4 regions of the Pseudoalteromonas sp. ASV78 genome follow, and region 4 is predicted to be linked to each of the others. Evidence: predicted binding sites of a transcription regulator. Region 4 holds the regulator's gene; each other region holds the start of a gene.

Region 1 (5,810 bases), 3.4 Mb from region 4:
GTTATATTGATGGCTTTGAAAAAGGCGTCGGGGAAGGCAAAGAAGCCGGCTATAAAGAAGGTCTTGAGCTTGGCAAAACACAAGGCCAAGAAGATGTAAAACCACTGATTGAAGAACAGCTAACTAGTCTAAAAGCATTGTTAGATAGCTTGTCAGCACCGCTTGCAAAAGTGGATGATGACGCCGAAAAGCAGCTAGTTCAGTTAACCGTTATGCTGACTGAAGCGCTTGTTTACCAAGAAATCAAAACCTCACCAGAGATTGTTTTGCAAAGCTTAAAGCAATGTATTGATGTATTAGCCAGCGAGCAGCAAAGTGTGCGTATTCATTTGCACCCTGAAGATATTGAGCTGGTAAAAAACAGTTATGGTGACGCTGCGTTGACAGATAATCACTGGCAATTAGTACCAGAGCCTACGTTAGAGCGTGGTGGCTGCCAAGTGAAAACCCCACAATCATCCATTGATATGACCATCAAAACCCGCGTCAAAGAAACATTGGATAGCTTTTTGCATAGTAGTGGTATCTAACGCTATTTTTGGTTTGCAATGAGCTCTCAACCTCGTCCATTAAGTGAACGCTTACAACAGTATCAACAGCATATTCATCGGCCGACACCCGCAGTGGCAGGAATTTTAACCCGCGTTGTGGGGTTAACCTTAGAGGCGAAAGGATTACGCGCGCCGGTGGGTAGTCAATGTAAAATTGAGACTATGCATGGTTTTGTTGATGCCGAAATTGTTGGCTTTAACGATCAAACATTGTATTTAATGCCCAACGATCATATTTCAGGTGTACTGCCTGGCGCACGGGTGATCCCACAAGTGAACGACACGGGATTGCCTGTAGGCATGTGTTTACTTGGCCGCGTAGTTGATGGGCTAGGTCGTCCACTTGATGGTCTTGGGGCAATCAAGGCTGAGCATTATTTAAAATTTGCGCAAAACACCATTAACCCGTTATCACGACGACCAATCACTCAACCAATGGATGTTGGTGTGCGCGCGATTAATTCAGTGATCACTGTTGGTCAAGGCCAGCGCATGGGTTTATTTGCAGGCTCCGGTGTGGGTAAATCAGTATTACTGGGCATGATGACTCGCGGCTCCGAAGCCGATGTTATCGTGGTTGGCCTTGTAGGTGAACGTGGGCGTGAAGTAAAAGAATTTATCGAAGAAATATTAGGGGTGGAAGGACGTAAACGTTCAGTGGTTGTTGCTGCACCTGCCGATGCTTCTCCACTAATGCGTTTAAAGGGCTGTGAAAGTGCCGTGACTATTGCAGAATATTTTCGCGATCAAGGTTTAAATGTTCTATTGTTGCTTGATTCGGTGACGCGTTATGCCATGGCACAACGTGAAATAGCCCTAGCAGTGGGTGAGCCGCCAGCAACCAAAGGCTACCCGCCTTCAGTATTTGCCAAACTACCTGCGCTGGTAGAGCGTGCTGGTAATGGCGGCGAAGGGCAAGGCTCTATCACGGCATTTTTTACGGTTCTTAGCGAAGGGGATGATATGCAAGATCCGATTGCTGATGCGGCGCGGGCCATTTTAGACGGTCATATCGTGTTATCACGAGAGCTTGCGGACAGTGGTCATTATCCTGCTATTGATATCGAAAAATCGATTTCGCGGGTGATGCCACAAGTTGTTTCAGAGCCTCATATGCAGCAAGCCCGCGTGCTAAAACAAGTGTATTCAATGTTCCAACAAAATAAAGATATGATCACGCTAGGGGCTTATCAAAAAGGCACCGACCAAATGCTTGATCAAGCAATCAATATGATGCCAAGAGTGAATGCCTTTTTACAACAAGGTATGAAAGAGGTGATCAGTTATGATGATGGCCTACAAGGGCTCGCGCAATTATTAGGGCAAGCATAATGGCGAATAATAAGCTCGATTTATTGCTAAAAATAGAAAACGATAAAGAAGAGTCGTTACGGATGAATTTTTTGCAAGCGCAGCAAAACTTGCAAGTTAATCAACAAAAGCTGCAGGGATTGAATAACTTTAGGCTGGAGTATACTCAGCAATTACACTTGAAGGGACAATCTGGTTTAAGTAGTACTGGGTTTAGTCAATACCATGCTTTTATTGCCAAAATAGAAGAAGCCATTCGTCAACAAGCTAATACCGTGAGTACTGCTAAACAGGTTGTTTCACAACGGCAAAGCTTATGGCTGAAACAGCAAATAAAAGCCAAAGCGGTTGCTAAATTAATAGAGAAACAACAGCTTAAAGCGAATGTGATCGCACAAAAGAATGAACAGAAAATGTTAGATGAATTTTCAGCAAATCAATTTTACCAAAGACACCGCAGTTTATAATTCATTGCGCTAAGTTGGATTATTTATTTATTCTAATCAGCTTAGGCATATTACTTGCTTATTTAATATATGAAGTATTTATTCTGGCAATTTGCGGCGGCAAATTGCCACTTTTAATCTAGGTGAATTATGGCTATTAGTGATCTTTCAGTGTTTATCTCAACTGATAAGGATGTTCAGTTAAACAAAAAAGACAGTGCCAAAGGCAGTGCAGCAACAGATAATGAAAGCACTCAAGGTGTTGATTTTTTTAGTCAATTACAAACTGCGCGTAATACTGTTGAATCCCTAGTGAAAGAGCCTAACAGCAGCATTGCAGCCGCATCTAGCGAGGTAGTTGTAGTCGCGGGCAAAACTGAAAAAACAGTAACCGACACTGAAAGCGATGCGACTATTTCCGGTGATGCCATGCTCGCACAGATCACCGCAGCTAATAATATGGATACCAGCGTAAATAGTACGTCAGCTACAAATTCTGCACTCACAACACGATTTGGTAGCTATCAAGAAGAAGCAATCGACCCAGATACACTTATTGAGATCAAAACACCGCGCCCTATTGACAAAGTAACCCCTATTATTGACACCCCACTAGAGGCTGATGAGCCTGTTGATAAGCAACTAAAAGCGACGCTGCTAACAGAAAAAACCGTTGTTGCAGAAGCCATTGATAAACAGTTGCAACTCAAGGGGAATACTGCTGGTGGAGACGCTGTCACACCTATCATCGATGACGTGCAATCAGTCAAAGACAAACAGCCAGCTAAAGACGAACAATTGGCAAAAGATATGCCGCTGAATAAAGTACTGGCTCAGCAATCTCCTGTATTATCAGGCTCTGCATTAGTTAAAGAGGTTGTTGCAGACAGCGGTGGTGAAAAAATAAAGCCAAGTGCTTATGCATCACAAGCAGCAGAGCAGAGCAGTTCGATTAAGGGGGATGCAAGCGCATCGCTAACAGAGGCTGCTGCGGCTATAAAAACCGCTTTAATGGCGGGTGAGGCAAGCAATACAAAACCAGTTAATACTGCGCCATCAGCACATGCTGCTGCACAATACATTGAAAATCCCACAAAACCTAATGATGCAGCGTTAGATCAGAGCACCAAGTTATTGCTGAGTGAACAATCGGCAGGACAAAAAAATGCAGATCCATTATTAGTTAACTTAACACCAGAGCAACGGCAACAGTTGCAAACACAAGTAAATGCTATCCGTGAGCAAGGTGCCACAACGGCTAACGTAACTGATTTAAAACAAATACTGGCTGAATTTGTAGAGCTTAATAGTAAAGAAGTTGCAAAACCTAGCACGGCAGTTGCGACTATGAACACGGCAGAGCTAACTCAACTAAGTAAAGACATTTCGCTGTTAAGTCCTGTGCAAAAACAGGCATTAAGCCAGCAATTACAAAATTTTGTCAGCACTGAGCAGCCCAAAGGGGCTTTATTAACTCAGATCAATACAGCTATTGCTGCATTAGCCCAGCCACAGAGTACTGAAAAACTGATTGAATCAAAAGCTCAATTGACCGTTCAGTCAATGACAGATAATTTAGCAAGCACCGCGACTACCTCGAGTCGTAACACTACTTCAGATACAAATAATAAAGTATCTGTGGCACAAGATGCATTTATAAAGGTCGCGAGCAAAGAGCAAGAAGTGAAGCTGGCAGTGCAAGATAATGTTCTAAAAAGCGATCAATTTGCTGAAAATATTAAAACAGAGCAAAGCCAAGTTCGAGATAACTCTTTGACTCGTGTTAATCAGTTGTTTGGACAAATTACAGGGCTGGCAACGGCACTTACAGCAACGGCGGTTTCTGAAGGTAGTGAGCAAAGTTATCAACAAGCACTGGCTGATATGCAAGTAATGCACGCTCAACAAGCGAGTCCTACATCAGCAACCAAACAAGTAAACCTTGACCCTACGGTATTGCAAGCGTTGAATATTGTGAAAAGTGACGCGGCTAAGTTATTACAAGAACGAGTGAGCGCTTTATTAAGTATCAACAATAAAGAAGCTGAAATACGTCTAGACCCACCAGAAATGGGCAGTATGCAAATTCGTATTCGTAGTGATGCCGAGCAAGCACACATTAATTTTGTTGTGCAAAATCAACAAGCCAAAGAAGCGCTTGAGCAATCATTACCCCGATTACGTGAATTACTAGCACAACAAGGTATTGAATTAGGCGAAAGTAGTATTCAGCAAGGTAATAGCCAAGCAGAACACGGTGCCGATGGACAGCAAAATGGCCAAGGTCAATCGGCAAATCAGCAACAAAATGAACAGCAGGATAGCGTAACTCAGCAACCATCAGGGGCAACTGGGCAACAATCTTCATCATCAATAGATTACTATGCCTAACACCTGCTATTATAAGACTATAAAAATAAATAACTTGATGGTGTGTAGTGACACTCGTAATATCACTATTATCAAGGAATAAAGGAAATCGGCATGGCTGAAGAAACAAATTTAGAAATTGAAGACGGTAGCAAAAATAAAAAGAAGTGGATCATCATTATTGCAGCGGCCGTTTTAGTAATAGGTGGTGCAGCCTGGTTTTTCTTGATGTCAGGCTCTGATACTGCACCAGAAACACTTGCCGATGAATCAGTTACGGCATCAGAGCCCGCTGCTGCCAGTGGTGATGGTGCAAAAGTCGGCAGTGCTTTGTATGTCGCTATGCCGCGACCATTTATTTTTAATGTCCCTGGCGCCAGTCGTGATCGTATCGTGCAAATTAAAGTGCAATTGTTGGTACGTGGTGATGTCAATGAAGAAATTGCCAAAAAGCATATTCCACTGATTGAAGGCACCTTACTTGGCGTATTTTCAACCACGACAGCCGATGAACTCGGCACCAGTGAAGGAAAAGAAACACTACGAGTGGCAGCGCTTGATAAAGTACAAGCTGCGTTAACTGACGTAGAAGGTAGTAAAGTAATCGAGCGGGTGTTGTTTACCGGCTTTGTAATGCAATAAGGGGTCAGCGTGAGCGATTTATTATCCCAAGATGAAATCGATGCCCTCTTACATGGTGTTGATGAAGTCGAAGAGGAGGATTTACAAGACGGTGATGATGGCGGTAGTACGCTGCAATACGATTTTTCTTCACAAGATCGTATTGTTCGTGGCCGTATGCCGACTTTGGAAATTGTTAACGAACGCTTTGCAAGGCACATGCGCATCAGCTTGTTCAATATGATGCGCCGTACTGCTGAAGTCTCTATCAATGGCGTACAAATGATAAAGTTTGGTGAGTATATCCACACTTTATTTGTTCCTACCAGCCTTAATATGGTGCGTTTTCGTCCGCTTAAAGGCACCGGCTTAATCACCATGGAAGCACGGTTAGTGTTTATTTTGGTTGATAACTTTTTCGGTGGTGATGGTCGCTATCATGCGAAAATAGAAGGGCGCGAATTTACGCCTACCGAACGACGTATCGTGCAAATGCTACTAAAAATAATCT
Region 2 (5,810 bases), 2.8 Mb from region 4:
GGCTATCAGCTTTTGCCAAATAACAGGCAGTTGCTCAAGGCGTGCGCCAAATAAATCAATACGTTGGCCGCCAGTCACTTTACAATATAGATTAAATTCTTTGGCGACCTCACCCAGTACAATCAGCTTTTCAGCGGTCACCTCGCCACCGGCAATGCGCGGTACCACGGAATATGAACCATCTTTTTGCATATTAGCTAAGTAGTTGTCATTCGTATCTTGCAGGCTGACATGTTGCTCACTCAGGATATAGTCATTCCATGTTGAAGCTAAAATTGAACCCACAGCCGGCTTACATATCTCACAACCATGGCCTTCACCATGACTGCTAAGCAGCTCAGCGAATGTTTTGATTTTTTCAACTTTAACAAGGTGCAATAGCTCTTGACGAGAATAAGCAAAGTGTTCACATAGATGGTTATTGACCTCAACTCCACGCTCGGCAAGTTCAGCATCTACCACTGATTTAAGTAATGCGGTACAGCCGCCACAACCGGTGCTGGCTTTAGTGCAAGTTTTTACTGCGCCAAGTTCGTTTGCGCCATTATCGATAGCGCTGATAATGTCACTTTTACAGACGTTATGGCATGAGCAAATAGTGGCTGTATCGGGTAGGGCACTGCTTGACAGTGTTGGCGCGCCTACGCTGTCTGGTAAAATCAGGCATTCAGGATGTTCTGGCAGCGCCATATCATTGAGCATGTACTGGAGCAGCGTGTCATAGTCGCTGGTGTCACCCACTAACACTGCGCCCAGTAACTTATCACCGCTTTCGTTGAGGACGATTTTTTTATAGCAATCACGAATTGGATCTTGATATATCAGTTCCTTCGCATTGGCTGTCGTGCCATGCGCATCGCCAATCGATCCCACTTCAACGCCTAATAACTTAAGCTTGGTGCTCATATCGGCGCCGTTAAATTGAAGGTCGCCACCTGACAACTGACTTGCTGCAACCCGTGCCATATTGTAGCCAGGGGCGACTAAACCAAATAATTTTTTATCCCATAATGCACATTCACCAATCGCAAAAATATCTTTATTAGACGTTTGGCATGCGTTATTGATCACGATTCCACCGCGTTCACCTAAAGTAAGCCCCGCTTTATTACCTAGGTTATCGTATGGGCGAATACCAGCAGAGAACAACACTAAATCGGTTTCCAGGTGGCTACCATCAGCAAAGTTTAAGCGGTAACGACACTGCTGGCCGGCAACAATCTCACTGGTGGCTTTACCTGTGTGTACGCTAACACCTAAGCTTGCAATTTTGTTTCTGAGTAGCTTTCCGCCTTGCTGATCAAGTTGTACCGCCATTAACTGCGGCGCAAACTCAACTACATGAGTGTGTAAACCGAGTTGTTTTAATGCGTTAGCCGCTTCTAAGCCCAGCAAACCACCACCAATTACAACGCCTACCTTACTATCATCAGCACTTTTTTTTATTTTTTCTAAATCTTCAAGGGTGCGATACACTAAGCAGTGAGATTGGTCATTGCCTTTAATGGGTGGCACGAAAGGGTATGAGCCGGTTGCTAACACTAATTTATCATAGTCATAGATTGTGCCATCAGCAGTGGTGAGCTGCTTTTGCGTAGCGTCAATATGTTCAACCCACTGGCTTGTATGCACAGTAATATTGAGTTTTTGGTAGTTTTCATGTGTCGTTAACGCTAGATCAGCAGCGGTTTTACCATTAAACACACTTGATAAATAGACCCGATCGTAGGCAAGATTTGCTTCACCACACAATACCGTGATCTGCGCATGCTCATCGCTACCACGCATTTGCTCAACAAAATGGTGCCCCACCATGCCATTGCCAATAACGAGAATTTTCTGTGGCATTTGTTTTTTCCTTCATGCTGACGGTTTAAATTTTGGCAATAAAAAAGCCCGCCACAGTAAACCGTTTGGTTAGTGTGTGCGGGCTTCGTTGCCATTACTGCAAAAGCAGTTTTATTTTTATATACCTAGCTAAGCAATATCATTGCCATATTTTTATCTCATTGTTTTTATTTGTAATTGTGTTTTATGAAGTCTGGTAATTTTATTAAATGTTTAACGATGGTGCAGTGCAAGCACATTAACAGTGCAGCTTTATTGGATCTAATTCAGCATCAACATAAAAGCGACTGGTAATAATTAACTACGAGTGAAGATTTGCATTACTAAAAATGGCATCGGGTGATCAAGAGTAGGTAGTGCTCTGATCAATTGAGCTGTAGTTTACTCATTGAAGGTTTCATTGCTGAAGATTGGTACGACAGAGTGGGTTCGAACCACCAACCTTTGGACCGGGTGATCAAGAATAGATAGTGTTCTTTCTTTAGGTTTTATATCTAGGATTGGTACGACTGAGTGGATTCGAACCACCGACCCCTACCATGTCAAGGTAGTGCTCTAACCAACTGAGCTACAGTCGTACAATTTTTTTGAAGTGTACTTTCACTTAAATTTGGTACGACCGAGTGGATTCGAACTACTGACCTTTGGACCGGGTGATCAAGAGTAGGTAGTACTTTTTCCTTCGATGGTACTTTTATTTAATTTTTTTACTTAAATTTGGTACGACCGAGTGGATTCGAACTACTGACCTTTGGACCGGGTGAGCAAGAGTAGGTAGTGCTTTTTCCTTCGATGATACTTTTATTTAATTTTTTTTACTTAAATTTGGTACGATCGAGTGGATTCGAACTACTGACCTTTGGACCGGGTGATCAAGAGTAGGTAGTGCTTTTTCCTTCGATGGTACTTTTATTTAATATTTTGCTTAAATTTGGTACGACCGAGTGGATTCGAACCACCGACCCCTACCATGTCAAGGTAGTGCTCTAACCAACTGAGCTACGGTCGTATCATAAATTTAAGTTGTGTTAATTACTTAACAACGGACGCTAATATATAGCGTGCGCCTGAGTGAATCAAGCTCGTTTATGCATTTTTGGTTTGTTTGCCGTTTTTTTATTCATATTGGGCTGATTTCACACGTTTTATAAAACGTTTGCCACCAAGTAACGTGCGTTTTTGCTGAATCTTTGAATACAGTGAGTAAGTTATTGGGCTGATGTTGCAGCAGTGCAGCAAGCTCAGGCTGATTTGTCGTCGAGCCGAGCCAAAGCTGTTGATATAACGGCATCAATCGCTCTAAAGCGCCTGATAGCTGTGCTTGATAGGGTTGTAATTGTGCTAAGTAATACTTTTTAAAGACGTTACTGACGATTTGCGCTTGGCGTTTATTTTTTAGTGGGTTACATAGTTCATTGAGCTCAATGCTTGCTAAATAGCGACTGGTACTGTGATTAAAGTATGTTTGTTGCCGCACGGCGCTCACCAAAGCTTGATTAAAGTTAAACTGCCGTAGCACCGATAGCAGCGGGTAGAGTGCTTGGCTGTCTATTTGTGCGTATTGCTGTTGTATTATTTGCTGCTTTAACGTCAGCAAGTTTTGCAGGGCAAGCTCTGTTTCTACAAGGCCAGCTAAGTTTGTATCAAGTGCATAGCTGGTGAGTTGCCAAGTACGTTTTAACTCTGGATCATTATAAAGTAAGTGGTTGAACTGCTTTAATAGCTGCTGTTTTTTGTTGGCTAGTTCCCGCTTTATTGCGTGATAGCTTTTTGATTCAGGGCTTAATTTATCTAAGCAGCTGGGCGCCAGTTGAATAAACTGGATTTGATAAGTTAGTTGACCGGCTGTAGTGGCAACTTTTCCCAGTTGACTATTATGCTCAGCAATAAGGGTATTGAGCTTGCAATGAGATAGTTGTGCGAGCTGCACTATGCTTAACTGCTGCGCCGTTGCTGGCTCATCAGTATTGCGAATAGTTGATAGTTTAAGATTAGTGAGTATTGCTGTATCAGGCAGCGGTTTGTCTAGTGCAGTGGCGAGTCGCTGTTGATACTGCTTATTAATATCCGTTGCTTTATCGCTACAGGCACTTAACAGTAAACACGTTAATAAACTATAAAGGTAACCAAATCGTTTGATTTGGTTACCTTGCCTGTTGGGTTTTTTAAGCGTTTTTAAGTGGCTCATGTTTGAATCTATTTGCAACAGTAAGCATTAATAAAATAGCGGCGACACTTAAGCCAACAATAATGCCAACCCAAAAGCCATGCGGCCCCATCGCTGGCACAATCCAATCGGTACGTGCTAAAACAAACCCCAATGAAAAACCAATTAACCAGTAAGATATAAAGGTAATATAGGATATGGGAGCGGTATGTTTTAAACCCCTTAAAATACCGTTGGCGGCTACTTGTAGAGCGTCAGGGAGTTGATAAATACAGGCTAAGATCATAATGGATGTTGCCAGTGCGATGACTTGAGCATCATCGGTATAAAGTTGGCTGATGATATCACGACCAAAGAAGGTGATAGCCGCAAGTAGTGCCGCAATGATCATAGCAAGAATATAACTTGTTGAAATTGCTTTTTTTAATTGCTCAAAATGATGCTGGCCGTATAAATTACCAATCCGAATACTGATCGCAATAGATAAGCTCAATGGCATCATAAACAGTAAGGTTGTAACACTGGCAGCAATCTGATGGCCGGCCACTGCAACGGCACCTAAATGCGCAATAAATAATGGGATACAGGCAAATAAAGTGACTTCAAAAAAAGTCGCTAGAGAAATAGGAATGCCGATTTTAGTAATGGTCCACATAGTATTGAGTTGCGGCGCTTTAAAGTTGGCCAACAGGGTTTTGGCATCCACTTTTTTACTCAATTGGCAGTAAATGACTTGTGCAATAGCCATTGCGCTGAAAACCAAAGCCGTGGCAATCCCACAGCCCGCACCGCCTAGTGCTGGCATACCTAGCTTGCCATAAATAAATATGTAATTTGCAGGGATATTGACCGCTAAGCCAATTAAGCTGATATAAAAAGCCGGCTTGGTCATCCCCATGCCTTCGGTGATATTGCGATATACACTGAACACTAAAAAGCCAATGATCCCCCACTTTACAAAGTGAATGTAGTCATAGGCCATATTGGCAATATCAGGACTGGTATCAAGCTTTAAAATAATAACGTCGGCAAAGTAGGCGATGGATAAGCCGAACACGCTTAATACGCCCGCAAGATACAAGCCTTGTTGAAAATAATGACTGATGCCGGTTTTATCGTTAGCGCCAGAAAATTGCGCGATAATGCCGGTCAGGGCCAATAAGATACCTTGCAGAGCAAGCATTGCTGGATTCCAAACACCTGTTGCAATTGACAGTGCTGCTAAATCGGTCGGACTGACTTGCCCGGCCATAATGGTGTCAACCACTGACATTAAAACGAGAGTTACTTGTGCTAAAAAAACGGGAATTGCCAGAGAAACTAGCCGTTTGGCTTCCCAACTACAAAAAGTCATATCACTTGCTACGTAAACTGAAGAGGCCGCTATTGTAATCGATAAAGCGTAGAATAAAAAATTATAGCGCTGAGTTAAAGCTATTCATTACAGTTTTAATGAATAGGATTGGTTATACTAAAGCGTAAAAATACATCCATGTTTTAGAAGGCAGTTTAAGTTATGTTTACAGGAATTGTGCAAACACAAGCAACGGTGATTTCAAATAATTATCAACACAGTGTGATGCGTTTAGTGCTTGCAGTCGTACCACAATACATTGCTAAATTAGAGTTAGGTGCCAGTATTGCCATAAATGGTTGCTGTTTAACGGTTGTTAAAGTTCAGCATACAACCGAGCAAGCTTTAGCTGAGGTATATTTTGATGTCATTGATGAAACATTACAATTGACTAATTTAGGCAAGCTTACCCCTAGCAGCACCGTTAACTTTGAGCGCTCG
Region 3 (5,810 bases), 3.4 Mb from region 4:
TGAAGTTGATGCTTACGAACCAGAATACCCAGAAGAGCTGCTGGAACGTGATGCGTTTAACGATATTTTCAGTACCGGCTTTAGTGATTATGACGATGAGCCAGAAGTTGAAGCAATTCAGCCATCGGCAGATCTTTTACCCGACGAAGGTATCGAGCTAAAAGATTATTTGGCTGAACTTGAGATCAGTCTGATCAGCCAAGCGCTTGAGCGTTATGATTACGTAGTCGCGCGTGCCGCGGAAATTTTAGGTGTACGTCGCACTACTTTAGTTGAAAAAATGAAAAAATATAACTTATCACGAGATTAATAGCTAAGAACAGGTTTTAGGCAAAAATTAACCAAGCACGATGGTGATTACACCTTTAGAATGGGCTTCGTCATTACCCATAGGCGTTAAGCTTGCTGACGCGCTCACCATCTTTAATTCGGGGTGTGCTGTAGTGAATAAATCACTAAAAACTTTTTGCACAAAGAGAAAACAATGAGGGTAAATGAGAAGAAAAAAATGCCACGGACTTCGAGCAATGAGCTTCGAATACCCTAAAATCTAATACCTTTATTTTTACCTCATAAGCGCACTCTTAACCTCTTTGTGAATACATTTTAATTGCGCGGGATAAACCCGCGCCTACAAGATTAATTGCGCAAAGAGAAGATTTTCTAGCACCTAGCACCTAGTATTTCTCAATAATTTCTGCTTTTCTAAAACAGTCATTGCTGTGATCATTGACCATACCACAGGCCTGCATATGGGCGTACACTGTGGTTGGGCCTAAAAATTTAAAGCCACGTTTTTTCAAGTCTTTGGCAAAAGCTGTGGATGCTTCAGTAATTGCGGGGTAATCGCTGAGTTGCTCGAAATTATTCACTAATGGCTTATTGCCAACAAACTGCCATTGATAGTTACTAAAGCTGCCAAACTCTTGTTGGATCTCAATAAAACGCTTTGCGTTATTAATGGTGGCAGCTATTTTTAAGCGGTTGCGAATGATGCCTTCATCAAGCATTAAGCGTTCAACATCGTGTTCGTTCATTTGTGCGACTTTTACTACATCAAAATTCAAAAATGCACGACGATAGCCATCACGTTTCTTTAAAATCGTATACCAACTTAACCCCGCTTGCGCTGATTCAAGGGTAATAAACTCAAAAAGTGTTTGATCATCATAAACCGGTATTCCCCACTCATCGTCATGATAGGCAACGTAGTCATCTTTGCTGGTATCGAGCCAAGGGCAGCGACATAAATTTGTTGAATTCATAGTGTCTCCTTGCTTTGCTTATTTTAGTTTGTCATTTTTTTGTCGCGTTATTTATACGCTAAGCAAATGAAATTATTGGTAATAATTGTTGGTACAATTTGTGCATTTAGCTAGTTAGATCCCGTAAACGAGAATGCATTATGGCCTTAGCACATGTCTTAAAACCACAATTTATCACAGCTCCTCAGTATAACCCATGTCTGCTGCAAGAAGAGTATATTGGTGAATTAAGTGAATTGCGTCAACAAGCGAGTTGGTTAAGTCATTTAGTGGATACCATGCCAGCAGGGGTTGTTGTGCTTGATGGTCGAGGGATGATCGCAAAAGCTAATCAAATCGCTATTGATATGTTGGGTGAACCACTTGAAGGTGAGAAGTGGTTTAGTGTGATCCAACGCTCGTTTCGCCCCCAACAAGATGATGGCCATGAAGTATCACTTAAGGATGGCCGCTTAATTAAGTTAGAAATAAATGCATTAACTCCTGAGCCTGGGCAATTAATCTTAATGACAGACTTGACAGAAACCCGCCGTTTGCAAACGCGAGTCGCGCATATGCAGCGTTTAAGCGCGCTTGGGAAAATGGTGGCTTCGCTTGCACATCAAGTACGTACCCCGCTGTCTGCCGCTATGCTATACGCAGCAAATTTGGGATCTAAGCGGTTACCTGAGAGTTCGCGAGGCGATTTTCATACCAAACTGATGTCGCGATTAAGAGATCTCGAAACTCAAGTAAACGATATGCTGTTGTTTGCTAAAAGTGGCGATCAGCAAGTGGTTGAACGCGTGTCGATGCAGCAGCTGTTGAGTGAAGTGAAAGCTGGTGCGGATGCCATGGTGGCACTGAATAATAGTGAACTTGAAGTGAGTTTACCGGAACCAGACATCGAGATCATGGGCAATAAAACTGCGCTTGCCAGTGCCATTCAAAATCTTATTCATAATAGTATTCAAGTCATTGGCAGTAATGCATTCGTGCAATTAAGTGCGCAGCGGAATGTGAGTGACGCTGATCTAGTTTGTATTACTGTCAGCGATAATGGCCCTGGTGTTGACTTAAGCCAAGCAGACAAATTATTCGAACCGTTTTTTACTACACGAAGCCAAGGCACAGGTTTGGGGTTAGCTGTGGTCAGCTCTGTGGCTAATGCGCATCAAGGACGTGTTGAAGTAACGAACAATGCCCAAGGGGGAGCAAGTTTCAGTTTATTGTTGCCTATTTGTGCAGAGTCTAAATCAGTGGAGGCACTATGAACAACACGATTTTAGTTGTCGAAGATGATGCAGGGCTTCGTGAAGCCCTTATTGATACGTTAGAAATGTCAGGTATTGATTGTGTTGCAGCAGATAGCGCTGAGCAAGCAATGGTGCTGTTAAAAAAAGAGTCGTTTTCATTGGTCGTCAGTGATGTCCAAATGGGCGCGATGAGTGGCCTTGATTTACTACGCAGCATTAATCTTAACTACCCTGATCTGCCCGTTTTAATGATGACAGCGTATGCGACTATTGATGATGCGGTGGAGGCTATGCGGTTAGGCGCAATTGACTATATGGCGAAACCGTTTGCGCCCGAAGTGTTACTTAATATGGTCAGCCGCTATCTACCAGAGCCTGAGAAAGAAACCGATGGCCCGATTGTCGCCGATCCAAGCAGTATTCAGTTATTAGAGCTTGCTAGTCGCGTTGCTAAATCCGACGCCAGTGTGATGGTGCTTGGCCCCAGCGGTTCTGGTAAGGAAGTACTCGCGCGCTTTATTCATGATAAATCGGAGCGCGCTGAGCAGCCATTTGTCGCTATTAATTGTGCGGCTATTCCTGAAAATATGCTTGAAGCCACCTTATTTGGCTACGAAAAAGGCGCGTTTACCGGTGCTATTCAAGCTTGCCCGGGTAAATTTGAGCAAGCGCAAGGTGGCACAATTTTACTTGATGAAATCACTGAGATGGAGTTAGGGCTGCAAGCTAAACTATTGCGTGTCTTACAAGAGCGCGAAGTTGAGCGCTTAGGCGGGCGTAAAACCATTAAACTCGATGTGCGAATTTTAGCAACCAGTAACCGTGACTTAAAAGACGCGGTTGCTAATCATCAATTTAGAGAAGACTTGTACTATCGTTTAAATGTATTTCCATTGATGTGGCGACCTCTTTGCCAGCGCCCTGGTGATATTGTTGTACTGGCAAAACATTTAATTGAACGTCATCTAAATAAAAGTAAAGAGCCAATCGCTCAATTGAGTACTGCAGCCGAGCAAAAGCTGTTAGCGCATGCTTGGCCTGGAAATGTACGTGAACTTGATAATGTGATCCAACGTGCCTTGATATTACGCCATGGTGATGTGATTGATGAGCACGCCATTTTTATTGAAAATTTAACTCAGGCGCCATTAACCACCGCTTTAGCAGAAAATTTAGCCGCGATGAATTCAACTACAAGCAGTTCGCCGACTAACGATGCTTACTATGACGTGCAAGCGCCAGCGATTAAAGCGACCACAGAGCACAACCCGTTACTGGGTGAACTGCCAAGTTTAGACTCTGGCACCTATAAAGATGAGCTCAAAGACAAAGAGCACCGTATTATTTTAGAAACCCTTAACCGCTGCCAAGGTAAGCGTAAGGATGTTGCTGAAACACTTGGTATTAGTCCGCGCACTTTACGCTATAAGTTGGCACAAATGCGCGACTTGGGAATTGCGTTACCTGCTTAAACCTCAATAACTCTGTTTTCCTTTGTTATTTAATTTACGCTCAGCCTTGCTGGGCGTAAACTTGTCAAAACTCTGACAACCAAAATTCAATTCAACTTATTGATATTTAATGATTTATTAATTGGCACGGTTTGTGCTTTATTAAGTTATTAGTAAACTGCATCGTCAGAGACAATTATGAAAATTCAAAACAGCGCATTATTTCAAGAAATGCAATCTATGGCTCTCGAAGCTGGTCGTAGTAATCAAGTCAATCATTTACCAACGCAGGCGCAGCCAACTTCAAGCGCCCAATTTGGTGATTTGTTAAGTGATGCACTCAATACCGTTAATGGCCTTCAAGCTGATGCGAAACAAAAAGTAACAGCGGTAGAAATGGGCGACCGCAATGTGTCATTAGCGGATGCGATGATCGCATCACAAAAATCGTCTGTGGCCTTTGAAGCAACTGTGCAAGTTCGTAACAAACTTGTAGAAGCCTATAAAGAAATCATGAACATGCCTGTTTAACTGGGTAGTGGAGAATTATTGTGGCGCAATCTAATCAATCAACCGATCTTGCTTTGGCCGGCGGCGGTATCGACCAAAGTGATAACGACGATCAACAAGAACAAAAGTCAGGCTATTTAAGTGCATTAAACGGCGTTGATGTATTGCGTCAAGTCACTTTGGTCATTGCGTTAGCTATTTGTTTAGCGATTGCAATCTTCGTGATTATTTGGGCGCGTCAGCCTGATATGCGGCCACTTGGAAAAATGCCAACGGAAGAGCTTATTCAAACGCTCGACTTTTTAGATGCACAAAAAATAGAATATCAGCTTGATGGTAATGTGGTGTCTGTTGCTGAGGGCGAATATCAAAATATTAAATTGCTGATGACCCGTGAGGGTATTGAGCAAGCACCCAGCTCTGGCACTGATATTATTATGCAAGATATGGGTTTTGGTGTTAGCCAACGCTTAGAGCGTGAGCGGCTAAAACATGGTCGTGAGCAACAACTTGCTCGTACTATCGAAGAATTACAAAATGTCACGCGTGCCAAAGTCTTGCTAGCTATTCCAAAAGAAAATGTATTTGCTCGTCGTGAGAAAAAACCATCAGCCACCGTGGTATTAACCTTAAGAAATGGCCGTATGCTCGGCAGTGAAGAAGTCGACGCTATTGTTGATATCATAGGCTCAGCAGTGCAAGGCTTAGAGCCGTCACGAGTGACTGTAACAGATCAAAACGGCCGTCTACTAAACTCAGGTTCACAAAGTCTATTAGCCTCACGCTCACGTAAAGAATACGAAGTTGAACGTAAACGTGAACAAGAATATTTAGAAAAAATAGACAGTATCCTCATTCCTGTACTGGGCTTAGGTAATTACACGGCACAAGTTGATTTAAGTATGGACTTTAGTGCAATTGAAGAAACCCAAAAACGCTACAACCCTGATTTACCCGCGGTACGCAGCGAAACCACCTTTGAAGAAAACAATATCGGCGGTTTAGCTATCGGTATTCCTGGTGCGTTAACTAATCAACCCCCAGTTAATTCTGATATACCTGAAGTGGCAGGGCAAGGTGGTGCTGGCACAGCGTCATCACCGAGTCGAAGCCACAAAGAAGCAACGCGTAATTATGAACTTGATACCACTATTTCGCATAAGCGTCAGCAAAGTGGTGTGATCCGCCGTATTAGTGTGTCGGTGGCGGTAGATTATCTGGCAACAGTAGGTGAAAATGGTGAAACCACCATGGCACCGCGTTCTGTGGAAGCCTTGTCAAATATTCGGCGTTTACTACAAGGCGGTGTGGGCTTTGACTTACAACGTGGTGATGCCTTAGAAGTTGTG
Region 4 (5,810 bases):
ATACTTTTTCTTGTTTGATGGCTAAATCAAGCGGCAAAGAATCCAAAGATAATGGGTGTAAGCGACGGGTTTCAGAAAAACGCTTGATCAGCGTTTGATCGTCACTGTCTAAATAAAATAATGTCGGATTTGCAAAACCTGGCAAATATTCAAGAATATCGTTAAATTCTTCTTGTTCCTTGGGTAAATTACGCACATCTATGCTGACTGCAATTTTGTCGTAATTATCAGAAACACTACGCACTAATGAAGGTAATAAGTTGACAGGGATATTATCAACACAATAATAGCCAAGATCTTCGACTACGCGCAGGGCAACAGATTTACCTGAGCCAGAGCGGCCACTGATGATGATTAACTCCATGTAAATTCTCCTTCATTTAATACCAATTTTATTAAAAACATGATCATTCTAGCTTGTTAAATAACTCACTAACTTTGTCAGAAATTATTTATATAGCGCAACTATATGTCATAATTTCCGCCTTGTTATAGCGCTATTTTCCTGTCGCAATAATAGATCAGTAATGCAATGCAATTGGTATGACTACGACTGCTCAACAATAACGTGATACAAATCTTGGTCCGTTTTTGCGCTACGTAATTGTTTGCAAAAATCTTTGTCGTTAAGTTTATCAGCAATTGTGGCTAACGTCTTCAAATGAAGTTGGCTATCACCATCTGGTACGATGAGGGCGATAAATAGATCCACTGGACGATTATCAATCGCATCAAAATCAATTGGTGATTCACTCACTAAAATTATCGCTAGTGGGTTTTCAATACCCGCCATACGACCATGAGGAATCGCAATACCACGGCCAATGCCTGTACTACCTAGTTTTTCTCTAGCGAGTAATGCATCGAGGATTTCTTGTTGCGATAGCTGGGGAAGTTGTTCATGAGCCAATTGGCTGATAAATTCAATGATCCGTTTTTTGCTATTAAAAAGGACCGCAGCTTTGCTGCAGTCCTGGCAAATAAGTGAGCTTAATTTCATAGTATTAGTGTCGAGCGTGTTTCTCTTTGTGTTTGATTACTTGACGGTCAAGTTTGTCGATTAGTCCGTCAATGGCTGCGTACATGTCTTGGTGCTCAGTTGAGGCAAATAGTTCAGCGCCACTGACATGTATTGTGGCTTCTGCTTTTTGGCTTAGCTTTTCTACGTCAAGAATAACATGGACATTGTTGATGTGATCAAAATGCCTCTCAAGCTTCGCAAACTTATTGTTTACATAGTCTCTTAATGAATCAGTAATTTCTACGTGACGACCAGTTAAATTTAGTTGCATAAGCATTTTCCTTTTTTGATTTTACGCCTTAAATCAAACTCTTTCTTTGATTTGACGGTGGAATAGCCAGTGACTCGCGGTATTTTGCAATAGTCCGTCTAGCTACTTTGATACCTTGCTCTGCCAATATATCTGCAATTTTACTATCACTCAATGGTTTCGCTGAGTTTTCTGCGCTAATCAGTTTTCTGATCAATGCTCGAATCGCGGTAGATGAGCATTCGCCGCCATTCTCAGTGCTTACATGGCTTGAGAAAAAATACTTTAACTCAAAAATACCACGCGGAGTATGCATGTATTTTTGGGTTGTTACCCGAGAAATTGTCGACTCATGCATTTCAACCATTTCAGCAACGTCATTTAGCACCATAGGTCGCATGGCTTCAGGGCCATGTTCAAAGAACCCTTGCTGCTGTTTAACAATGCAGTTAGTTACTTTGAGTAATGTATCATTGCGACTTTCTAGGCTTTTTATAAACCACTTAGCTTCTTGCAGATGCGAACGAATAAATTGGCTGTCAGTGCTCGATTTTACTGAGCGTGACATGGCCGCATATTGGCTGTTCACTCTAATTTTTGGCATGCTGTCTGGATTAAGCTCAACCACCCAGCGGCCTTTAATTTTTTTCACTGATACGTCAGGAATAACGTATTCTGACTCTTCCCGTACTATGGTATCCGCAGGCTTTGGATTGAGACTGTGGATCAGTGTCATGACTTCTTTTAGTTCTTCTTCCTTAAGCTTAGTCTTTTTCATCAAAGTGCGATAGTCGCGACTAGCTAATAAATCGATATGATCCGTTAAAATCATTTTTGTCTCGCTAATCCAAGGCGTTGCGGGATCAAATTGATTTAATTGAATACATAAACATTCTTGTAAACTGCGTGCGGCAATGCCAACTGGGTCAAATAACTGAATGCGCTTTAACACTGCTTGCACTTCGTCAAGTTCGATTTCTTCTTCGCTGTTGCCTTGATTTAAACTCTCTACAAGGTCTTCACAGCTGAGGGTTAAAATACCTGAGTCGTCAACGGCTTCAACAATCGCAATGGCTATTGCTTCATCGGTTGGACTAAACGGAGTCAGTTGTAGCTGCCACATTAAATACTCATGCAAGGTCTCTGTTGAGGCGCCTTGATAAATAGATTCATCTTCAGGCATTGGGCCTGATGAGCTGTTTGGCGCTGCACTCATGTATTCATCCCAAGTGACGTCCATGGCCATTTCGTCACTGAGTGTTTCTTTACTTAACGCTTCACTGCTTTCTTGTTCGTATTCACTAGGCTTGTCGTCCGCTGAGGCACTGACAGTTAAGTCATCGTTATCTTGTTTTTGTTCGTTTTTGCCAGCCGTATCTTCTGAATATTCATGTTCTTCTAGTTCTAACAACGGATTGCTATCTAGCGCTTCTTGAATTTCTTGCTGGAGATCCAATGTACTGAGCTGCAATAAGCGAATCGCTTGCTGCAGTTGCGGTGTCATTGTAAGTTGCTGGCCCATGCGCAGCTGGAGTGATTGCCTCATGTATCTCTAACAATCCTTTTATTATTGTCATTGTTAAGTTTAGCAGATGCTTAGCTAAGTGTGGCTTTATAGCCTAAATTGCTCACCTAGGTAAACATCGCGAACTGTTTGGTCGGCGAGTACATGCTCAGGTGTGCCTGAAGCAATTAACTCGCCATGAGAAACTATGTAGGCTTTTTCGCAAACATCAAGGGTTTCTCGTACATTGTGGTCGGTAATAAGTACGCCAATACCACGGTTTTTAAGGTGTTCAATAATCTTCTTTATATCTAACACTGAAATTGGATCAACGCCAGCAAAAGGCTCGTCTAGCAAGATAAATTTTGGATTTGCAGCTAAAGCGCGCGCAATTTCAACGCGTCGGCGTTCACCGCCTGATAGCGCCATACCTTGGCTGTCGCGAATATGTTGAATGCTAAACTCATCAAGTAAGCTGTCGAGGGCTTCTTCTCTGGCTTGCTTTTTTAGCTCTTTGCGGGTTTCTAAAATCGCCATAAGATTTTGATATACAGTCAACTTACGAAATATTGATGACTCCTGAGGCAAGTAACCAATTCCTAAGCGGGCGCGGCTATGCATTGGCAGTAGGGTAATGTCATTATCATCAATACTGATTTTGCCTTTGTCGCTAGGCACTAAGCCTACAATCATATAAAAGGTGGTGGTTTTACCTGCGCCATTTGGGCCAAGTAAACCAACAATGCTGCCAGCGGTTACTTCTAAACCAACACTTTTGACAACTTGGCGACCTTTGTAGCTTTTCGCTAAAAATTCAGCTTTTAATGTACTCATGGTTGGCCTTTAGATTTGATTTTTTTACTGTCTACTGGCACGAGTATAGTGTGTACGCGATCGTCTGAGCTTGCGCCTTTTTCGGCACTGATCAGTTGTTGATCCATGTCGTAGGTAATACTTTTAGCATTAATTTTTTGCCCTGCTTGAGTAACCTGTGCGTCACCAATTAAGGTTAAGTAGCGCTTTGCAACGTCGTAACGAACTTCTTCAGCACTGGCGCTCATGATCGTGCCATCAGCTTGTTTTTCTTCAAAATAAGCTGGGTTGCCAGTCGCTACAAGCAGTTGTTTATTATCGCCTAAGTCTTCACGTTTGTGTACTTCAAGGCGGTCAGCTTTGATACGACGGTTACCATGAATGATCTCAACGTTCTTTTCAAAAATACCGATATTATCTTTCAGTTGTGCAAGTTGTTTGTCTGCACTGATCGATACTTGGTTCGCAGGCGGTGAGGCAGTCTCTGCAAAGCTTGAAAAGGCCATGAATAAGCTTGGTATAACAAGCAAGTGAGCAAATTTATTGGTCATAATATATGGTTCGCGTATGGTTAATTAGTTCTACCACTTCGGCTTTTAAGTCGGCATGCAGGCCGCGCCCAGTGATCTTTAAATTTGGTCCGATCAATTCTACTGGTTGTTCAGAACTCATGGTTTGCAGCTCAATATCAACCTGAATGTTGTCTGCATTTATATGTTCAATCATGGCATTGTTGGTCAGGTTTTTAGCCACCACATTGCCTTCTAAAATTAATTGATGATTTTCATATAAGGTGGCTTCGTTTGCATTAATTTGCCACGTTTGTTGTTGATTATATAAAGTAAAAATAGGTTGCTCAAAGTAAGTGAAGCCTAACTGTTGATAGAGCTCCATTTTTGCAGCGGTTACTTTGTGGCTAATCTTACCTTGTTCATCAAATGCGGTTTGTTTTAATGCCACCGCCGTGTAATCAGGTTTTGCTATGATATCTTCTTGGTTTTGTACTGTGGTTGCAGGTTGATTAAAATAGGGGAACCACAGCCACACCATACAAGCGACGAACAGTACGCATAATATTAAACGCGCACTATTCATGAGCTAGTCCCTTCGCAGGTTAACGATTTACCATTTTCGAGCATCAGTAAATCAGTTAACTCACGCACGGCACCAAAGCCACCAGGTAGCATGGTTGTATAGTGTGAAATACGCTTGATCAGTGGATGGGCATCGTTTACTGCCACTGCAAATCCCACTAACTCCATGACCGGCAGATCAGGCCCATCGTCACCAATGTAGGCAATTTGCTGATCAGTTAACTGCAGTTTATCCTTGAGCTGTTGATAAGCTTGCAACTTGTTTTCTTGGCCTTGATAAATGTGCGGTACAGTCAGGCTAGTCATTCGTTGCTGAACTATCTGTGAATGACGACCGGTGATCACGGCTACTTCAAAACCACTGTTGATCAACGCTTTAATACCAAAGCCGTCTTTGGTATTAAACGCTTTTAGTTCTTCACCTTGGTTGCCTAGGTAAATACGGCCATCTGAGAATACGCCATCGATGTCGCAAATAAGCAGTTTAATTTTCTGTGCACGGCTGCGTGCATCGTCACCAAGCGGCTGGTATAAATCAGCAAACTGCATTATAAAACTCCTGCTTTTAGCAAATCCTGCATGTTCAGTGCACCAATAGGGCGTTGCTCATCATCAATCACAATTAAGCCGTTGATACGCTTATTTTCCATAATGTTAAGTGCCTCGGCGGCGAGCATATCTGCGGTTGCTGTGGTACAAGTGCGAGTCATTACAGTGCTTATCAAAGTACTATGAATATCAACTCGTTGCTCTAAAATACGGCGTAAATCACCGTCAGTAAATAACCCCGCAAGTTGCTTGTTATCATCAACAATGGCCGTCATACCTAATCCTTTGGCAGACATTTCAATTAACGCGTCTTTGATACACTGCTTGTCATTAATGATAGGTGTTGCAGTACCACTGTGCATAATATCTTTTAAGCATAGCAGTAAGCGTTTACCTAAGCTGCCACCTGGGTGTGAGAGTGCAAAGTCATCGGCGGTAAAACCACGAGTCTCTAGCAGGGCAACTGCCATCGCATCGCCCATCGCAAGTGTGGCTGTGGTGCTTGCCGTTGGTGCAAGCCCTAATGGGCAGGCTTCTTGGCTCACTTTAATGCACACATGAGCGTCTGCCCATTTTGCC

The links. The regulator sigma-54, encoded in region 4, starts transcription at its own class of promoters, with help from an activator protein. The targets are predictions, from matches to a motif close to GTTGGCACGNNNNTNGNNT.
Region 1: the regulator sigma-54 is predicted to act here: its motif matches at 2,371-2,389, upstream of ACMVDV_RS00705 (flagellar hook-length control protein FliK).
Region 2: the regulator sigma-54 is predicted to act here: its motif matches at 1,980-1,998, upstream of nirB (nitrite reductase large subunit NirB).
Region 3: the regulator sigma-54 is predicted to act here: its motif matches at 4,093-4,111, upstream of fliE (flagellar hook-basal body complex protein FliE).

Annotation. Positions count from the first base shown of each region.
Region 1 is NZ_JBLOPA010000001.1:172,949-178,758, forward strand. Features, by position in the region: gene fliH (flagellar assembly protein FliH) at 1-530, shown strand, start outside; gene fliI (flagellar protein export ATPase FliI) at 549-1,883, shown strand; gene fliJ (flagellar export protein FliJ) at 1,883-2,329, shown strand; gene ACMVDV_RS00705 (flagellar hook-length control protein FliK) at 2,459-4,699, shown strand; gene fliL (flagellar basal body-associated protein FliL) at 4,793-5,320, shown strand; gene fliM (flagellar motor switch protein FliM) at 5,330-5,810, shown strand, end outside.
Region 2 is NZ_JBLOPA010000001.1:707,525-713,334, forward strand. Features, by position in the region: gene nirB (nitrite reductase large subunit NirB) at 1-1,848, opposite strand, end outside; tRNA gene ACMVDV_RS03135 (tRNA-Val) at 2,350-2,426, opposite strand; tRNA gene ACMVDV_RS03140 (tRNA-Val) at 2,781-2,857, opposite strand; gene ACMVDV_RS03145 (DUF3080 family protein) at 2,969-4,036, opposite strand; gene ACMVDV_RS03150 (MATE family efflux transporter) at 4,014-5,369, opposite strand; gene ACMVDV_RS03155 (riboflavin synthase subunit alpha) at 5,532-5,810, shown strand, end outside.
Region 3 is NZ_JBLOPA010000001.1:165,406-171,215, forward strand. Features, by position in the region: gene ACMVDV_RS00655 (sigma-54 dependent transcriptional regulator) at 1-310, shown strand, start outside; gene ACMVDV_RS00660 (DNA-3-methyladenine glycosylase I) at 678-1,265, opposite strand; gene ACMVDV_RS00665 (sensor histidine kinase) at 1,406-2,518, shown strand; gene ACMVDV_RS00670 (sigma-54-dependent transcriptional regulator) at 2,515-3,972, shown strand; gene fliE (flagellar hook-basal body complex protein FliE) at 4,150-4,482, shown strand; gene fliF (flagellar basal-body MS-ring/collar protein FliF) at 4,503-5,810, shown strand, end outside.
Region 4 is NZ_JBLOPA010000001.1:3,551,923-3,557,732, forward strand. Features, by position in the region: gene rapZ (RNase adapter RapZ) at 1-364, opposite strand, end outside; gene ptsN (PTS IIA-like nitrogen regulatory protein PtsN) at 548-1,000, opposite strand; gene hpf (ribosome hibernation promoting factor) at 1,005-1,292, opposite strand; gene ACMVDV_RS16150 (RNA polymerase factor sigma-54) at 1,321-2,817, opposite strand; gene lptB (LPS export ABC transporter ATP-binding protein) at 2,884-3,609, opposite strand; gene lptA (lipopolysaccharide transport periplasmic protein LptA) at 3,606-4,139, opposite strand; gene lptC (LPS export ABC transporter periplasmic protein LptC) at 4,129-4,683, opposite strand; gene kdsC (3-deoxy-manno-octulosonate-8-phosphatase KdsC) at 4,680-5,231, opposite strand; gene ACMVDV_RS16175 (KpsF/GutQ family sugar-phosphate isomerase) at 5,231-5,810, opposite strand, start outside.